DNA from 4 places in the Lysinibacillus sp. RC46 genome. Region 4 is predicted to be linked to each of the others. Evidence: riboswitches for the same ligand, from Rfam matches in the RefSeq annotation. Region 4 holds a riboswitch; each other region holds the start of a gene.
The links. Region 4 has a riboswitch for thiamine pyrophosphate ahead of thiM (hydroxyethylthiazole kinase). Riboswitches for the same ligand answer to the same signal wherever they lie in the genome.

Region 1 (5,077 bases), on a different contig from region 4:
GTTCAGCCTGCGTCGTCCATCTTTCAGTTGTTAAAACGTCATATCCATTAACGGATACGGCAACGTACGGAGGTATAGCTACTAAATTACTAAGCTCATTTTTATTCACCACAGGTAATATCACAGAGGCTTTTTTATCATCCACCTGCACCTTGTTAATTAGGTGTCCTGAATCTAATGCCACCTTTGCCCCGTGTTTGACGATCACTTGTTCAATTTTACCTTCTCCGTAAAGGCTAAAATCATTCTCAACATCGATTGTAAGCTTATCAACATTGGCTGTAACTTCAAATGCTGCAACTTTACCAACTACATCGATTTTTGAAATAGCTTTGTCAGAAGTCACATTTACTTTAGTGCGCTCCAAGTTAATGTTTGGAGATTTAATATCTTTTAGGGAAACATTTAACCAATTAATATTTCTAGTCAATAAAGGCTTAAAAGTAATTGTATCCCCAATAGCAACGTTATCAATTGTAATGGCCTTCTTCACAAGATTAGTTACAATAAGCTTATCTTTAATGTTTACATTTTGAACCTTTACATAATCCGCATTTACAGTTAGGCTTCCTTCAATTTGTGCGTCACCACCATCAAAATATACCGCTTTATTGTCAGTGCCAGCTTTAGTTAATGTTAGTTCTGTAATGCTCGTAATTTCGCCGTTTTTTACTACAATTGTAGCTTGGGCATTCTTCAATGCAGTGCTATTCGCTGTTTTAAAGAGAGGTTTCAGCGACTGACTAATTTTAAATTGGCCATTGGATGTAAGTACTTTCTCTTTAGTGACGTTGTTAATGGTAACAGTTTGCCCCTTTGTTTTGGCTGCAGCTACCTGCCCATCCATTTGAATTGAGTGGTTTAAAGATGAATCATTTGAAGCGGCATCTGCAGTTGACATTGGTGATACTAGGGTTGCTGTAATAGCAGTTGCCATAAAAGTCGTTAATACTTTATTCTTCATTTTAGTCACTCCGATCATCGTATTTAATGGATAATATATCATATATTTCTCTAATTTAGTACATAAAGGGTATATTTTACTATTTATTATTCTTAAATGAAATGTAGTCCCTTTTTCTGTATCGTTCGTTTTTAAGAATCCTTAATTATTTCAGAAAATCTGAAAGTGAAGTGCGGTTTTTTTTGCGCGAAACTTGGTAATTTGGTGCGGAAATCACGCTCATTTCAAGCGCTATAACGTTCCGAAAGATAACTTTTACCATCTATTAAAGACACTGTATTAGTTCAATGTGTTCAGAAAAAATGCCTTGATATGAGCGGTGAGTTGATTTTGAAGTACATTGACCAAGCATAAAAACAGCACTACTATAGGAGAGGGAAGGGGGACATCACTATGGTGTATCTCGGTATGATATTTTTTCAAATTGTAGCTCCGATTTTAGTGCTTCTAGTACTTGGCGCAGTTTTACAAAAGAAATTTCGCTTTAATTTAAAGGCGTTATCCCAACTTATTACATATTGTTTCATGCCAGCAGCTGTTTTTGTGAATTTATATGAAACGAGTATAGAGCTGTCTGTACTTGGGGAAGTTGCGTTATTTATCCTACTCTTTATCGGAAGCCAAATGGTGCTTAGTCACTTTCTAGCAAAGGGACTCGGTTTAGTAAAAACAGAGGCGGCAGTGTTTAAAAATAGTGTTGTCCTAATTAATTCAGGTAACTATGGTATTCCGGTTGCACAGATGATTTTTGTGACCCAGCCGATTGGAGTAGCAATTCAGGTCATTCTTGTAATATTTCAAAATATGACGACCTACACTTACGGCTTGTATAATTTAATCTCTTCAACAAAATCGGGCATGTCTATTGTGAAAGACTTCCTCAAAATGCCTATTATTCATGCACTTATTATTGGAGTGGCAATGAACTATTTTAATATTGCTATTCCACAGTTTGTAAGAATTCCGATAGATCATGTGGCAGATGGCTTTATCGCTGTAGCATTAATAACTTTAGGGGCACAACTATCCCAGCTTGAAATCAAATCCATGTTCAATAAAGTGGTATTCATTAGCTGTTTTACGCGACTAGTCATAGGGCCAACCGTAGCATTGTTTATCATTTTTGCGCTTGGTCTTGACGGTGTCGTGGCACAATCACTTTTTATAGCTAGTTCGTTCCCGACGTCGCGAAATAGCTCAAGTTTGGCATTAGAATATGACGTAGAATCGGCAACTGCTGCACAAACAGTTTTATTTTCAACGATTGTAAGCTGTATTACAGTGACAATCGTGATTTATGTAGCGGAACTGTTGTTTACCTAACTGCTAGGTGCTATTTGGAATAAGAGATGGCAGCCTCTCATTTTAAGTGGAATCTAACAAATATAAGTTTATTAGCAGAACGTGGGGCGTCCGATGAGCCGCTTCGCTTCGCTTCGCTGCAGGGTCTCATCTGTGACGCTGATCCCCGAGGAGTCGCCCAGCCTCCACTCCAATCAACTAATATACATGGCACAAGTTTTAATGAATACCATCGACAACTTTTAATGATAAGCCAAAAATAATTCAAATGAAGCTTCCATCTCTTAACAATATCTGCTACACTATCATCAAACTTAATAGCATTAACTAGGGGAGTCTGATGAGTCAGGCTGAGAGGGAAACGCATAGAGGTTTCTTGACCCTTTGGACCTGATCTGGCTCATACCAGCGTGGGAAAGTTAACCATTATTGCACTCAATGTTATTTGCAATAACTATACCTTTACATTCTTAGCCGGATCCAAATTTTTTTGGATTCGGCTTTTGTCTTTGTTTGGGTGAGCTAGATTCGGTCCTTATATAAATGTAAAAGGGAGCGAAGTAGTTTATGACAACAGTTAGCGACAAGAATATTACGATTATGTCTAGTTTTGAAGGAAGTAAAAAAGTTTACGTAGAAGGATCTCAATCAGATATTTTAGTGCCAATGCGTGAAATTGCTCTAAGTCCAACGACAGGAAGCTTTGGTGAAGAGGAAAATGCGCCAGTACGTGTTTATGATACGAGCGGCCCGTACACTGATCCTGCGTATAAGGTGGATATTACGAAAGGATTGCCAGCTTTATGTAGTGCATGGATCAAAGAACGCGGTGATGTTGAAGAATACGAAGGTCGTACTATCAAGCCAGAAGATAATGGATTCCGTAAAGCTGATGATCCGCGAATGAATGAAAATGTTTTTCCGGAATTATCTAGAAAGCCTTTACGCGCGAAGAAAGGTAAAAATGTAACACAGCTTCACTATGCACGAAAGGGAATTATTACTCCAGAAATGGAATTTGTAGCGATACGTGAAAATATGGACCCGGAATTTGTGCGCTCAGAAATCGCTGCAGGACGTGCTATTTTGCCATCTAATATTAATCACCCTGAGGCAGAGCCGATGATTATTGGACGTAACTTCCACGTGAAAATTAACGCCAATATTGGCAATTCAGCAGTGTCATCCTCTATTGCAGAAGAGGTAGAAAAAATGACGTGGGCTACACGCTGGGGTGCTGATAACATTATGGATTTATCTACTGGTAAGCATATTCATACGACACGTGAATGGATTATCCGTAATGCCGCGGTGCCAGTAGGAACGGTGCCGATTTATCAAGCGCTAGAAAAAGTAAATGGTGTGGCAGAGGATTTAACGTGGGAAGTGTATCGTGATACGTTAATCGAACAGGCTGAGCAAGGTGTTGATTACTTCACGATTCATGCAGGGGTATTACTGCGCTATGTGCCATTAACGGCTAATCGTGTAACAGGCATAGTGTCCCGTGGAGGCTCGATTATGGCGCAGTGGTGTTTATATCATCATCAAGAGAGCTTTTTATATACTCATTTTGAAGAAATCTGTGAAATTATGAAAACCTATGATGTAGCCTTCTCTTTAGGTGATGGTTTACGTCCGGGTTCTATAGCAGATGCAAATGATGAGGCTCAATTTGCGGAGCTAGATACGCTAGGGGAATTAACGCAAATTGCCTGGAAGCATGATGTACAGGTGATGGTAGAAGGACCAGGGCATGTACCAATGCATCTTATTAAAGAAAATATGGATAAGCAGTTAGAGGTGTGTAAGGAAGCACCTTTCTATACTTTAGGGCCGTTAACAACAGATATTGCTCCTGGCTATGACCATATTACATCAACTATCGGTGCTGCGATGATCGGTTGGTATGGTACAGCGATGCTATGTTATGTGACGCCTAAAGAGCATCTCGGCTTACCAAATCGTGAGGATGTTCGCGTAGGGGTTATTACGTATAAAATTGCTGCACACGCGGCAGATTTAGCGAAAGGGCATCCGGGAGCACAGCAGCGTGACGATGCACTATCTAAGGCACGATTTGAATTCCGCTGGCGCGATCAATTCAATCTTTCGTTAGATCCAGAGCGTGCGGTCGAATACCACGATGAAACGTTGCCTGCAGAAGGAGCGAAAACTGCGCACTTCTGTTCAATGTGTGGACCTAAGTTTTGTAGTATGAGAATCTCACAAGATATTCGTAATTATGCAAAAGATCAAGATTTAAATACGACTGAAGCGATCCACCAAGGTATGCAGGAAAAGGCAAAGGAATTTAAAAAGGCAGGCAGTCAAATTTATCAATAATTATTAGAGCGGGCTTGTGTCTACTAGACACAAGCCTTTTTTGGTCATTAAGATAAAAAAGCTCCATGTGAAGTTGCCCTTCACATGGAGTAAAAAGTTGGATTTGGATATCAATAATAAGTGGAAAAAATCAATTATGCCTCAGCAAATGTTTGTTTGCTGAAATAAATTAAACGTTTGTTGGTTGTTTTTCGTATGGGTTTGAAAGATCCATACCTTCCAATGAAAGACCCATAGCTTTTGCTACACCTTCACCATATGCTGGATCAGCTAAATAGCAGTGCAGGATATGACGACGTTTGATGAACTCTTCAACTGGTGCCATATCATTAGCAGTATTTTCGAATAGGCGTTGTTGTTCTTCGGCAGTCATTAGGCGGAATAATTTACCCGGCTGCTCGAAGTAGTTGTTGTCGTCTTCACGGAAGTCGTGGATACCGGCATTACCGTCAATACGTAATTCAG
Region 2 (5,077 bases), on a different contig from region 4:
TAAACTCATCAAGTGCAGAAAACGGCTCATCTAAGCATAAGATGGGCTTATCACTAACAATGGCACGAATAAACGATACACGCTGTTGCATACCCCCTGACAGCTCATTGGGATACGCATTTTCAAACGCTGCAAGCCCTACTTTGTCTAACCATTCCTTGGCCAAGTTCACGTTTGGTTTTCTATGAAGCTCCTCGACCATCGTGACATTTTCTACTATCGTACGCCATGGTAATAAACACGGCTGCTGAGGCATATAGCCAATCGTCCCTCTTTTTTGCTGGATATCTGTATCGTTTAATAAAATAGCACCCTTATCAATAGAAGTAACACCACCAATTAATTGAAAGAGTGTACTTTTTCCACTGCCTGACGGTCCGATAATCGCCACAAATTCCCCGTCCTTGACCTCAAACGATAAATTGCGAATAACCGGAAGAGCATCAAAGGATTTATCAATGTTTTGAATGCTTAGCATGGAGTCCTCTCCCCTTCACAACAAGTTTTTCTAACAATTGTATAGCACTAAATAATAGTAAGCTTAAAAATACGATAGCAAAAATAGCTACAAACACGCGATCCGTTCGAAATGAAGATTGTGCTAATGTCATATAGACACCAATCCCCATTTTCGCACCTAACCATTCCGCAATGACAGCTCCCATGACGCTATAGGTTGCCGCAATCTTTACGCCTGAAAAAATCGCTGGATACGCATAAGGCCATTCAAGCTTCCAAAAGGTTTGTGCTTTCGTTGCACCAATCATCCTAAAATAGTGCTTCAGCTCAGGCGAAGTTTGACGAAAGCCATCCATTGCCGAAATAACAATAGGAAAAAAGCACACAAGACAAATAATAATGAGCTTTGGCAATAAACCGAAGCCAAACCATATGATTAAGAGTGGTGCTAGAACGAGCACCGGGACATTCTGTGACATAATCAGAATAGGATAAAATAGCTCCCGCACAAACGTAAAACGATGTAATAGCACAGCAACCGTTAGCCCACATACTATCCCGATAGCTAGACCAAGAAGTGCTAATTGAACAGTCGCTAACGCATGTGGCACAAACGTCTCATACGATTGAAAACCTTCTTTCAAAATGGCACTCGGTGCAGGCAAAAGCCAATGTGGAGTATCAGCAAAGCGGACAATTAGTTCCCATATGAATAAGAGGAAGGCGATAAAAATTATCGTCCTTCCTTGTTTGAAAGCTTGCCTCATCACTGGTATTTCTCCGTCAATGTACCCATTGTAATACCAGATGGCTGATATAAAATTTTCACTTGCGTGATGACATTGATCGCGCCCAGCTCAATCATCTTGTCATTCATTTTTTCAATGATTTGTAATAAAACCGGTAGCTCACCTTCCATTGTCGTTTCTAACGGGTGAACTTCATATTTAACTCCTGAAGCGTCGATAACCGCAATCGCTGCATCGACATATGGGATCACATCCTCATATTTTTCAGTTTTCGGGATAATTTGTACACTTATTAATGAGTTTGCCATATTACTTTGTCTCCTTTTTCGGTAAAAAGTCGTTTGTAAATGCTTGTTTTGCGTTAAATTCGCCCTCTAAAACTTTGTTGCTGGCCATCCATTTCGCGTAGTTTTCCCAGACAGCTAGCTTTTGCTCGCCCCATTGTTTAGCGTCGTCTTGATACTTATCTGCTAGCCATTCCTGACTTTTATGCACAAGGTTTTTATCTAAATCAGGTACAGCTTCTAGTAAAATATCAGCTGCCTCATTCGGATGTATTATCGCATATTCATAGCCCTTTGCTGCAGCAGCGACAAATGCTTTGACCGTCTCAGGATCATCCTTAATCATTTTTTCATTTGTAGCGAGTACAGGCGTGTAATAATCTAACTGATCACTATAATCTGTTAAATATAGCATGTTCAGTTTTTCGCCACGTAGTTCTGCTTCGATACCTGTCCATGCATAATAGATCCACGCAAAATCAATATCTTTTTTCATCATTGTGAAGAAATCTATATCGCCTGCATTGACAATATCTAACTTATTAATATCCGCATTTTCTGTTTGCATAAGTGATTGTAGTACAGCCTTTTCAAGTGGTGCACCCCAGCCACCGTATGTTTTACCTTCAAAATCCTTTGGTGACGAAATGCCTTTTGATGCAATGGATGCGAAGCCAGAAGTATTATGCTGAATAATCGCTGCAATCGATACTAAAGGTACATCTTGCACACGGGCCTGTGTAATCCCTTCCTGATAACTTACGCCAAACTGAGCCTTGCCAGACGCCACAAGCTGATCAGCACCTGTTTCGCCAGGTAATAAAATATCGACATCTAAGCCTTGCTCCTTAAAGAAGCCAAGTTTTTTCGCAACATATAAACCTGTATGATTTGTGTTCGGTGTCCAATCGAGAACGACTGATACTTTTGTTAATCCCTTAGTATCCTTTTTATCCTCTTTTTCGCTACAGCCCACTAATGTTAACAGTGTAGCCAACAGGATCAATAACCATTTTTTCATGCTGAATCCTCCAAGTAAAGTAGTGTGAAATTGTTCATAAATGAATGTGTTTACCAGAAGAAAGCGTATTCACGGTCTGTTTACACCCAAACCCAAAGTCTGTGCATGAATAAAAGTCTGAAAACATAAAAAACGCCTAGGATTCCTCCCAGACGTTTTGTAATCAATATCAAAAACTTTTACTTTTTGAATAGATGTTCCCTACGCTGGTACGAGCCAAATCAGGTTCAAAGAGTCAGCGTCTATCGGACACAATCTCAGCTGGCAACACCAGCCCCCCTACATTCTTTCCATATGAACTTTTCGTGATTATTATACCCATATCTATCCGTAAATGACAAGGCTCTGTTTTCTGAAAGCCCCGTAAATATAATTTAAAGCCTCATCTTTCTCTTCAACAATTCCATTTCCTGAGAATATTCACCGTTTTTTTGGTAAAACATTTTTTATTTAAAAGGAATCCCCTCCTGAAATCAAGAAGCGGTATATTGTTCGAAGTTTTAATAGGCACTGTTAAATACTATTGTTGATAATCAAATCAAGAACCTTTTGTGGTTTTTAATTTTTGCTTTTAGTAGTAAGACGTTGAATAAGAATCAGTAATCTTCATAACAACTTACTTGTAAAGCTACACCCGATTCACCAATTTGCCTAAAAACTTTATTGTCACTATACACCTACCCTTTCTTTTGATTAGACTATATAGAAAAAAAGCCCAGCTCTCTAAGGAGCATGGGCTATAAAATCAGTTTTATTTTTCTTCTTTTTTGACCGTAAAGACATGTGAAATAGCACCGTCTGTAGCTATATCCACTTTAAAGGAGCCATTGGAATGGCGATCTGCTCGAGTTAATGCTTGTACATCAAGGATCTCTTGCACGCCTTTTTCCGTTTCGATTGTTAGCCGTTCCTCATCAGTTACCTTGACTACAGCCACGATACGATGTGGGTTCGCTTTTAATTCTGTTAACACTTTTAAGCCACGTTTTGCACGACTCGTCATCTCTACCTCGGCAACATTCATTTTCTTCACCGCACCACGATGTGTCACAATCGCAACATATGCCGTGGCATTTGGCGGTAAAACATTGATGCCGACTAATGCTTCTCCGTCTTTCACCGTAATCCCTTTGACACCGCCTGTTTTCACACCCGTTACTGGCAATTCCTCCATTGGGAAACGAATAGCATAGGCAGTATCTGTTGTTAACATTAGTTCTACTTCGTCTGTCACGATACCTGCAAAAATCATTTCATCGCCTGACTTAACATTCATCGTTTTGATTGGTTTAGAATAACGTGTAACAGCATAATCTGATACAGGTGAGCGTTTAATTTGTCCATCTTTCGTAGCCGTTAAAATATACGTATTGGCCTGTTCAAATGTCTCAAAACCATATACAGCAATAATAGATTCATCTTCCCCTGTCGGCACAATACTAGAAATATGCTGACCAAGATCCTTCCAACGAATATCAGGTAGTTCATGGACAGGCTGATAAATATAATTGCCTCGGTTTGTGAATAGTAATAGATGATGCTGCGTATTTAAATTCTCTTCATATAACAAATAATCGGAATCCTTCATCGCAAAATCCTGACCATTCGAAGCTGCATGTGAACGTGTAGATGTACGCTTAATATAGCCATCCTTTGTGACAGTCACTACGACCTCTTCACTTGGGACAAGGACATCTAACGTAATTTTGATTTCTTCAATTTCTTGTTCGATTTTTGAACGACGTGGCTCTGCAAAGCGCTTTTTAATGTCAAGTAGTTCCTGTTTAATAACACGTACAAGCTTTGCTTCACTATTAAGAATACCTTCAAGCTTGGCGATCAGTTTATTTAGTTCATCCTGTTCATGGCGAAGCTCTGTGATATCTGTATTCGTTAATCGGTATAATTGCAAGCTAACGATCGCCTCTGATTGCACTTCTGTAAAGTCAAATTTCACCTGTAAATTCGTTTTCGCATCTCGTTTATCATTAGACGAACGAATCGTTGCAATAACTTCATCTAAAATAGAAAGCGCCTTAATCAAGCCATCAACGATATGCGAACGATCTTTAGCCCTTTGTAAATCATAAACGGAGCGGTTCGTCACAACTTCCTTTTGATGGGCAATATAAGAATCCAGTAACAATGGCAATGTCATCATTGTCGGACGACGATTATGGATAGCAATCATATTAAAATTATAGGCTACTTGTAAATCAGTTGTTTTGAACAAGTATTGTAAAATCCCTTGTCCTGGAACATCTTTTTTCAGTTCAATGACAACACGTAGGCCGGTACGATCCGATTCATCGCGAATTTCTGCAATTCCTTCAAGTCGTTTATCCACGCGTTGTTCATCGATTTTCTTCACAAGATTTGCTTTATTGACATCATACGGTAATTCCGTAATAACGATTTGCTCTTTGCCACCTTTAATTGGCTCCACGACTGCTTGAGCGCGCACGATAATTTTACCGCGACCAGTCTCATACGCCTTTTTAATACCATCGACACCTTGAATGATCCCACCTGTCGGGAAATCTGGCCCTTTAATTACAGTCATT
Region 3 (5,077 bases), on a different contig from region 4:
GTAGATATTTTTAACGAAACAACACGATACATTGTTGGAAATTTCCGTTATAATGAAAATATAATGTTACAGTCCTATACTTATTTGTCTTTTCCCTATACAATTTAACACGAAGGGAGAGAAAACATGCCTCGATTTTTTTTGATGACAATAACTTTTATTGTCTCACTCATCCTAACCTTTTCATCCTATTTCATGAAAATAAACGATCATTCTTTTTTAGAGATCTTAAATCGTTTTCCAGTAATATTTGCACCGTTTAATGTTAGTTATATGATTTGGATTGTGGTTTACATATTACTTGGTTATTGGTTAGTCATGAACCTAAAAAAGACATCTATTCAACAGACTGTTCTCTATAGTAGCATATGTATTATGCAGGCGTTAGCAATTGTTGTTTGGCATCACGAACTATTTATCATGTCAATTATCAGTACGTTTGCTTTAGTACTGTATTTATTTAAGTTGTACAAAACGTACCCTCTCAGCAATAATTCACTCACAGGTCGTATACCCTTCTCGATTTATTTAGCCTGGGTTACATTTAGCCTAATGACAAATGTAAGCTTTACGCTAACATCTTATCAATGGAATGGTCTTGGCCTTAGTGATCCACTTTGGGCAGTTATTTTACTAACAGTTGGAGCAGCAATAGCGCTACATATTGGATTCCATTATTTTGATATTATCTACCCAAGTGTATTTATCTGGTCCTATATCGGGGTCGCATTACATAATGGTTTTGATGAGCTACTTGTGACAACTGCAGCCTTGTTTTTATGCGGAGTGCTACTTGTCGGTATATTATTTATTAAAAAAAATCCTGCCTACCAAAAATAAATTGGTTAGCAGGATTTTTAGCTTTTTTATTGTTCATCTAGAGAAGTTAAAATAATTGGTTTGTCTTTAGTAACGATAATTGAATGCTCGATTTGAGCAACTAATGATTTGTCTGGCGTAACGAATGTCCAGCCATCACCTGACTCTACAATATGCTCCGCTTTCGCTGAGATAAATGGCTCGACTGCAAGCACCATGCCTTCTTTCATAATTGTTGAATCCCAAGCATCGTAGTAGTTTAAAATATGATTTGGCTCATCGTGTAAAGAACGACCTAAACCATGACCTGTTAGGTTCATAATCACTGTTAAATCATTGGCATATGCTTCACGCTCAACAGCTTTACCGATTTGGTTTAATTTTGATCCAGCTTTTACTTTTGTCATCGCACGGTCGAAAGCACTTTTAGCTACGCGACATAACTTTTCTTTATCCTCATAGCCATCACCAACTACAAATGAAATGCCCGTATCAGCAAAATAGCCATTTAATGAACCAGATACATCAATATTTACGATATCTCCCTCGTTAATCACACGTTTACCTGGAATACCATGTGCGACTTCCTCATTCACACTAATACATGTGTATCCTGGGAAATCATACTCCCCTTTAGGTCCAGAAATTGCTCCTGCTTCTGCAAACATACGACCTGCAATTTCATCTAATTCAAGTGTTGTTACACCTGGTTTTGTAGCAGCCTTCATTGCCTCACGAATTTCAGCACAAATACGGCCGATTTTTTTAAATGCTTCAATCTCTTCTTGCGTTTTTACAATCATTTTTAACGTCCCTTTCATCTAATGTCTATTCATTAATATAACATAACTTTTTATACAAAAAACGCTAAACGCTTTAAATATTATATGCCATCATGAATTGTAAAGTGCTGAAAAACAGGCTCTTCACTATAGCGTGGGGTTGATTTCCGTTCCGACTGGGCGCTTTGTAGCTGACGCTTTGCTTTCGCTACAGAAACACATTTGTTGCTGTCGCTTCGCTTTCGCACAGAGCAAAGCTTCCTGGGGGCGTCCGATGAGCCGCTTGGGCCAACACGATGTTGGTCACGAAGGCGTTATCACAGGATGTGATGGTTTTAGCCTTCGTTCCTCTATCGCTAATCCCCAAGGAGTCGCCCAGTCTCCACTCCAATCAACTATATCCATGGATACGTTTTAACAAATGCCATCCCTATCTAGCTCTAAAAATCCTCCGCCTTTTGGATTCTTTTTAGGGTATAAAAGGTGGGTGTTCTAGTTTCAATATTAATAAAAACCCTCCACTTATGTGAAGGGCATAATCATTATGATTTTCGTTGCATTAATTGAGGTGCTGCTGTAAATAGTAGAACACCGACAATCGCTGTTAAAATCGTTGCTGGTAGCATATATGTTCCATTGTAGATGATTGAATAAATCCACGCATTTTGATCGCCAGCATACTCTGAGAAAAATACAGCGCCCGCAATGGTATGTGCTGCATAACGTAAAAAGCCCGCTAATACAGTTCCTACAATAATATAAAGTGCCATTTTCTTTTTGTTTAAATCTTTGGCAGCATCGAGCACTGGTCGGCGAACAACGGCCGCCAAGCCTACTACTGTAAAGGCAACACCATAATCAAGTAATCCTTGTAGCCAATGTATAATATAGGCGCCAAACATTGTTTGCATCACACCAATAAGTAATCCCGTTGTCAGGCCAGGAATAAGGCCCCAGCGGAATGCTATTAAAATTATTGGTACCATCACTAGACTAACAGAGCCGCCTTGTGCCCATACTTTAAAGGAAACCTGATCTAGTACAAGGCCAATCGCTGCGAATATCGCAATCTCCACAAGCATTAAAAGTTTTTTATTGTCCATAAGTATTCTCTCCTTTGTTCCGATGTAGGATACAAGAGCAGGAATAGAAATCAGTTGGCAAATATGTCCCTATCTGGCATCAATAAAGATAAAAAAACGATGCCAGGACAGAGCCTCACATCGTAAAAGTGTCGGTTTCTATCCACAATCCCTACGCAAGTGTTAACTTACAGGTTCGAAGAGTCAAGGCATTACGTGCCCAGTCTCAGCTGACATCATCAGCTCCCCTTGTGGTCGTTACATCTTAATTTAATTGAACAACCTCATTGTACGCAAACACTGTTACGATTACAACCTCTTCCACATTTTTTTTTGAAACTTTATCGTTTTTCATGCGTAAATATTAAAAAAGGAGGTACTACTATGGAGAACCAAAAAATTTTATCTGCCTTTAGTTATCTCAGTATTTTATTCGCACCCTTTATTGTGCCATTAGTCGTTTACTTTGTTACAAAAGATAGCGACGTAAAGAGGCACTCTATTCGAGCACTGATTTCGCATATAATTCCAGTCGCATTCGGAATCATATTCTTTGCAGTCTTTGTCTTCTCAACTTTATCATTCAACACCAATTTTGACGGTAGTAATAATTTTCTTATCATTTGGTTTGCTTCATTCGCAATTTACATTCTCGTTTCATTAGGAGTCGTTATTTGGAATATTGTTCAGGCTGTTCGCGTGATCCGATAAGTTTCATCTCAACCTCTCCTTAAACAGATAGTACTTAAGGAGCTGTTATTTTGTGAAAGTATCTAAAGTTGTTAAAACCGCTGTAAAATTAGCACCTATCGTTATCCCGATTGTCAAAAAAGTAATCGCTGCAAAAAAAGGAACAAATCCTAACGTAACAAAAAAATAACAAAAAAGGCGTATTTCCACATAAACAGAAATACGCCTCTTTGTTATTTCACTTCAAAATATGTTTGACTGTGACCGTTCATTGCTTTTTCAACATGCAACACAGCAGGCATTGTAGCTTTTAACTCTGCAACGTGTGAAATGACTCCAATCATGCGTCCGGAATCTTGTAAATCAATAAGCGTATCAATCGCCTTATTTAATGCTTCTTCATCTAGAGAACCGAAGCCCTCATCAATAAACATCGTTTCAATGCGGATATTACCTTGAAAGCTTTGAATGACATCTGCCATCCCAAGGGCAAGACTTAAAGAAGCATTAAACTTTTCTCCCCCTGATAGTGTTTTCACATCTCGTAATTGATCTGTATAAGCATCATACACATCTAGTCCAAGCCCACTTTGCTTAGCATGCTTTTCTAAGCGATCTGAACGTCGTAGCTCAAATTGACCGTTGGATAAATGATAAAGCCGGACATTTGCTGCCTCTGTAATTTTATCTAAATAATTGATTTGAATATAACGCTCAAAAGACAGCTTTTTCGCATTCTGTCCATTTAACATTGCATAGAGCTCCTTCACTCGTCCTGCCTCTTTTTCAAGTAAATGAATCTCCCGTTCGGTCTCCTCAACTTTTTCGATAAAGTCTACACAAGCCTTCGCAAATCCTTCCATTTGCTGCAATACTTTGAAGGCTTCCTCATATGTGACACGCAGCATCCCTAGCTTTTCTTTCATTACCGTTAAATCTTGTTTCTCTTGCCCTTTAAGGTGCTTCTCGCCCTCAGTAATTTGTACCTGTAATGTGTGGATTTGTAGTGCATAATCATTGCAAGCCTTCCGTAAAGCTTCTATTTGCAGCATGCTCCGCTTCCCAGTAGCAAATTCTTCATAGTTTTCAAAGCCCGCTTCCGTCATACTTACTGAAAATTGCTCGCGCTTTTCATCCATTTTCAGCTTTAATTCCTCAAATGCCTGTTTCGCTATTTCTACGGTCATTCTAGCATTATTTGCTGCTTCCTTGGCAGATTGCAGACTTTGTTGGCTAATATTCCACGCGGTTTGTAACGCAACCTTTTGTGACCCTATTTCAGCGATTGCCTGTTTCAATGCTTGCAGCGTCTTAAGATTTTCTGGAATATGCTTTTGCTGCTCTTCCACAATTGCTTGTTGCTTAGTCAATTCCTTTGTCTTCTCAGCTAAATATTGCTCTAGTTTTAATTGCTTTTCTTGTAGCTGCTCCATTCGTGTACGATGATCTTTTTGTTGCATACGTACATCAGACAATTGATTGCTCACTACTTTTAAGATTGTTATTTGTTGCTCTACGTTTTGCAAGGAAGCTACAATTTGTGTTTGATTCGATTGATCAATCTCATTCGTCTCTATCTGTTCTAGCGCCTCTTGTAGAAGATGCTTTGTAGAGTTCAATAAAGCTTCTTTTTCTAAAAACTTGCGCTCATCAGTACTAGCCTTTCCTCGTAAAGCCTCCACCTCTGCTAATTCGATCATCTCT
Region 4 (5,077 bases):
TGTCACTTCACGCATTGGGCTAAGCATATCTTTATGTTCACCAGATTTAAACGTTTCATATTTAATACCAACTTTTTCTGCTAACGCCTGATAATTAATAGATTGCATAATGACACCAATCGAACCTGTAATTGTATCACGTTGCGCAAATATTTTATCTGCTGGCGCTGAAATATAATAACCACCTGAAGCTGCCATCGAATCCATAGTTACATAGATTGGAATTTGTCGCTCTTCTTTAATTTTCATGAGTTTTTTATAGATTTCAGCTGATTCCTTTACACCGCCACCTGGTGAATTAACACTTAAGACGATACCTTCCACAGTCTCGTCATTTAAAATATTATCTAATTGATCTAAGAAAAATTGGTGATCATAAGAAACCGATTGCCAAAATGTACTTGAGCCAACATTTTGAATCGTTCCATCAACCTTTAAGTATGCAATACGTTTATCCATATCGCCACCTTCTTTAACCTTTTCCATTACAATTAAATCGTTTCCATCCATTAAGCTATCAAAATTACTAAAGAAATTCGATTTAAATATTGCAAAGATAGTGTTGATCCCTAATGAAAACACTAATAGTACACCTGCAATTATTAAAGCTGTCCACCTTTTACCATTCATATCTTTCCATCTCCTCATAACGTTATACGATTGATATCCTAATTTGTTTCATACTTATTGCAATAATATGGCTTATCACCATAACATAGGGGTTGATCTCTGTTCCGTTTTAACAAATATCACTCCTTAATTTAAGTAAATAACCAATACTATGCAAAAGCTTTAACCAATTTAACCAACTCAACCTATTCAACTTATACTACATTATCTAATATTAAAAAAAAATCAAAGTTCATAAAAAAAGCAGGAACTTTGATTTTCGACATTATTTCCTAGGAAATTAACGATGATTAATATAATGGATTTTTTCTTGCTCACGTAATTCGACACGGCGAATTTTGCCTGATGTAGTCTTTGGTAGCTCAGTAACAAACTCAATAGCACGAGGATATTTATAAGGGGCTGTTAAAGTTTTCACATGGCTTTGTAGTTTTTTAATAAGCGTTTCATCACCAACTACACCATCAGAGAGCACAACAAATGCCTTCACGAGATTTCCACGAATTTCATCTGGACTCGCGACTACGGCAGTTTCTTTTACCGCTGGATGCTTCAATAACGCATCTTCTACCTCAAATGGGCCTATCGTATATCCAGACGAAATAATAACATCATCCCCACGTCCTTCAAACCAAAAATAGCCATCTTCATCTTTATATGCACGATCTCCTGTAATATACCAATCGCCTCTAAATTGTAAATTTGTACGTTCGGGATCGTTTAAATATTTCTTAAATAACGCGGGTGATTCACAGTGTACAGCAATATCTCCAACTTCTCCAATTACAGTGGGATTTCCAATATCATTAATAATTTCAACAGTATTACCCGGAGTAGGCTTACCCATTGAGCCCATTCTAGCCTCCATCCCTACCATTGTTCCAACAAGTAATGTATTCTCTGTTTGTCCATAACCATCACGTACTTGTAAATTAAAGACTTCGGAAAATACTTTTATCACTTCACTATTTAAAGGTTCACCCGCTGACACAGCCTGACGTATCGTACTTAAATTAAAGTCTTGCAAATTTTCAAGACTTGCCATAAATCTGTATTCGGTCGGTGTGCAACACAGAATATTTATATTAAATTTTTCAAGCAATGCAAGGTATGTTGCCGCATCAAAGTGACCTTTGAAAACAAATGCTGTTGCACCACTTCCTAAAGTAGCAAGGAACGGAGTCCAAATCCATTTTTGCCATCCTGGTGCTGCTGTAGCCCAAACAATGTCACCTTCTTGTACACCTAACCAATTTGGAGCAGTAGTTCGCAAGTGCGCATAACCCCAGCTATGTGTATGAACCGCTGCCTTTGGATTGCCTGTTGTACCACTCGTATAAGCTAAAAATGCAATGTCTGTACTCTTAGTCGGCGTAGAACTTATGTAAGTCGTCGGTTGATTTTGCATTTTTTCAAGCAGCGGCTGCCAAGGTTCCTGTGCATGACCAATGACAAATTGCTGTATTTCTTGTAATTTCCCCACATTATCGAATTGTTCAATATAAGGCTCAAATGCTACAACGCCTTTTGCATCGGCATGATTGATTCGATATTCAATATCCTTAGTTCTCAGCATTTCTGAGCTAGGTATAATGGTTAAGCCTGCCTTTAAGGCAGCAATATAGACGATATATGCTTCAACTGATCTGGGCACCATGACCAAAATAACATCACCTTTTTTTAAACCTTGAGATGTAAATACATGTGCTGCCTGGTTCGCCTTTTCAAGTAAAGCTCGATATGTTAAGTACTGGATTTCCTCATCTTCGTTATAAACTAATAATGCATTTTTAGTAGAATCCTGTGCATATTTTTCAATTTCCTCTGAAATGTTATACCATTCTGGTGCGATTAAATCTTCTCTTTTCATGGCAAATGCCCCCTTTTGTACGCTCATTATAAAACTCAATTTTTATCATTTTCAATGGAATTCACTCCAATTCATTAAAGTCGTGACAACTATCATGTTCTGCTATATGGCATCAGTCACGTATTAGTACTATCAATTTCGACTTAGCTTTAGTGCCGTTTTCGCAATGAAGAAAAAAACTCCCTATTGAACACAAGTGAATAATATGGTACATTTTGGTCAACTAAAAGCAAGATTGCAGGGGGACTCATTTAGAGTTGAGAAGGTAAAACCTGACCCTTTGAACCTGTTAGTTAATACTGACGTAGGGAGCAACTCACATCTATTTACTGATGAAAGGCTCTTTTGCGTGTTTTTTTCTACACGAAAAAGAGCCTTTTTTGCACGCTTACGTCCATCCAACAAGGAGGACTTAAAATGGTATTTCATACTATCCGTAAACAAAATCCACTTATTCATTGCATTACTAATTATGTTGTGGCTAATTTTCAAGCAAATGGCTTATTAGCAATAGGCGCTTCACCAGTTATGGCAGATGACAGTCATGAGGTTGAAGAAATGGTCGCAATTTCCTCAGGCTTATTGATAAATATCGGTACCCTTAACGAGCGAATGAAAGAATCAATGTTACTTGCTGGAAAAAAAGCAAATGCCCTTGGTATTCCCGTCATTTTAGATCCTGTTGCTGCAGGTGCAACAACTTACCGGAAACAAACGGTACAACAATTACTTGAGGAAATAAATTTTGCGGCTATTCGTTGTAATATCGGAGAGCTTGCAGCTATAGCCGATGTAGAATGGCAACAAAAAGGCGTAGATAGTGGGAGTGGTTCAATTTCTTTAGAAGTTGAGGCACAAAAAGTAGCTCAACTCTACGATTGTATTGTTATTGTGACCGGCGAAAAGGATTTTATTACTGATGGCGAACATCAGCAATGGGTTACAGGTGGAAATTTTCAAATGACAGAAGTTACTGGAACAGGTTGCTTATTGAGCGCCATTTGTTGTGCATCCTACGTCGCAGGAAATAAACCATTCGACCAATTGGTAGAAACATTATCGCTTTATAAAAAAGTGGCTGAACAAGCCGCTTCTTCTACTTCATACATTGGCGATTTTCAAATTGCAGTATTGAACGAACTACATCGCCTTTCCAAGGGTGGTGAACAATAATGCATATTGTAACAACAATTGCTGGTTCTGATAGTGGTGGCGGTGCAGGCATACAGGCTGATTTAAAAACATTTCAGGAATTAAAGGCGTTTGGAACGTCTGTTATTACAGCTTTAACCGCTCAGAATACACTTGGTGTATCGGATGTCTTACCAATTGAAGTTAGTTTTGTTGAGAAACAACTCCAAGCGCTAGTCGAGGATTTTTCAATAAGTGCCGTTAAAACCGGAATGCTGTTTTCCTCTGAAATAATTCAATCAATTGCACAGATTTTAGCTGAAAGAAATATTCCGCTTATAGTAGATCCTGTCATGATTGCAAAAGGCGGTGAAAGTTTATTACAGCAAGAAGCAATTGAGGTATTACGCAGTTGTTTGCTTCCTTTAGCAACAGTCGTAACACCGAACATTCCTGAGGCAGAAACCCTTTCTGGAAGGACAATCAATTCTTTAACAGATATTAAAGAAGCAGCTAAGGTCTTATTACTAATGGGCGTTCAATGCGTCATTATTAAAGGCGGTCATTTAGAGGATAAATGTTATGCTACTGATTATGTATTTTTCCAAGATGGTCGATCATTTTCCATGCAGTCCACTCGTATTGCAACAAAAAATACGCATGGTACAGGCTGTACGTTTTCCGCTGCATTAACTGCTTTTATTGGTCAGGGACTACCTTTAGAAGAAGCGATTGAGGAAGCTAAAAAATTTATTCAATTAGCAATAACTCATGATTTATCTATTGGTAATGGACATGGTCCTACAAATCATTTTGCTTATCAAAACTTGAAGGATTCCTGCGAGGTGATTATTCATGAAACGTGACGATCTACAGCTATATTTTATAATGGGTACAGGTAATGTTTTCAAACAAGAGCCATTAAACGTTTTAGAGAAAGCTCTGCAATCTGGAATTACTATGTTTCAATATCGTGAAAAAGGACCAAATACATTAACTGGGCAAGCATATGAAGATTTTGCTCGCAAATGTCAAAAGCTCTGTCAACAGTATGATGTTCCGTTTATCGTCAACGATGATGTCGAGCTAGCTATAAAACTTAGAGCGGACGGTATTCATATTGGGCAAGAGGATTTTCCTGTGTCGACGGTGCGTAATAAAATTGGCAATATGATTTTAGGTGTTTCTGTTCATTCACATGCTGAATTACAAACTGCTCTACAATATGGTGCTGATTATGTAGGAATTGGTCCGATTTTTTCAACCACTTCTAAAAGTGACGCCAATCCTCCTAGTGGGACTGATTTTTTACAGCAAGTTAGGCTACAATATCCTGAACTCCCTATCGTTGCAATTGGAGGCATAAACTGCTCGAATGCTCCTACGGTATTTAAAGCAGGTGCGGATGGAATAGCAGTTATTTCTGCCATTTGCCAAAGTGAGGAT

Region 1: linked by a shared signal. The riboswitch ahead of thiC (phosphomethylpyrimidine synthase ThiC) and the one ahead of thiM (hydroxyethylthiazole kinase) in region 4 are both predicted to bind thiamine pyrophosphate.
Region 2: linked by a shared signal. The riboswitch ahead of ABH966_RS05550 (ABC transporter substrate-binding protein) and the one ahead of thiM (hydroxyethylthiazole kinase) in region 4 are both predicted to bind thiamine pyrophosphate.
Region 3: linked by a shared signal. The riboswitch ahead of thiT (energy-coupled thiamine transporter ThiT) and the one ahead of thiM (hydroxyethylthiazole kinase) in region 4 are both predicted to bind thiamine pyrophosphate.

Annotation. Positions count from the first base shown of each region.
Region 1 covers NZ_JBGCCF010000015.1:102,563-107,639, forward strand. Annotated here, with positions in the region: gene ABH966_RS14950 (S-layer protein) at 1-964, opposite strand, end outside; gene ABH966_RS14955 (AEC family transporter) at 1,358-2,287, shown strand; TPP riboswitch at 2,586-2,700, shown strand; gene thiC (phosphomethylpyrimidine synthase ThiC) at 2,834-4,612, shown strand; gene ABH966_RS14965 (catalase) at 4,782-5,077, opposite strand, start outside.
Region 2 covers NZ_JBGCCF010000004.1:150,932-156,008, forward strand. Annotated here, with positions in the region: gene ABH966_RS05535 (ABC transporter ATP-binding protein) at 1-478, opposite strand, end outside; gene ABH966_RS05540 (ABC transporter permease) at 456-1,226, opposite strand; gene ABH966_RS05545 (thiamine-binding protein) at 1,226-1,516, opposite strand; gene ABH966_RS05550 (ABC transporter substrate-binding protein) at 1,518-2,513, opposite strand; TPP riboswitch at 2,695-2,804, opposite strand; gene parC (DNA topoisomerase IV subunit A) at 3,265-5,077, opposite strand, start outside.
Region 3 covers NZ_JBGCCF010000013.1:88,953-94,029, reverse strand. Annotated here, with positions in the region: gene ABH966_RS13740 (hypothetical protein) at 127-840, shown strand; gene map (type I methionyl aminopeptidase) at 867-1,622, opposite strand; gene ABH966_RS13730 (hypothetical protein) at 1,876-2,019, shown strand; gene thiT (energy-coupled thiamine transporter ThiT) at 2,144-2,704, opposite strand; TPP riboswitch at 2,835-2,943, opposite strand; gene ABH966_RS13720 (magnetosome magnetite crystal formation protein family) at 3,068-3,394, shown strand; gene ABH966_RS13715 (AAA family ATPase) at 3,607-5,077, opposite strand, start outside.
Region 4 covers NZ_JBGCCF010000002.1:310,992-316,068, forward strand. Annotated here, with positions in the region: gene sppA (signal peptide peptidase SppA) at 1-630, opposite strand, end outside; gene mbcS (acyl-CoA synthetase MbcS) at 911-2,500, opposite strand; TPP riboswitch at 2,730-2,828, shown strand; gene thiM (hydroxyethylthiazole kinase) at 2,918-3,673, shown strand; gene thiD (bifunctional hydroxymethylpyrimidine kinase/phosphomethylpyrimidine kinase) at 3,673-4,497, shown strand; gene thiE (thiamine phosphate synthase) at 4,487-5,077, shown strand, end outside.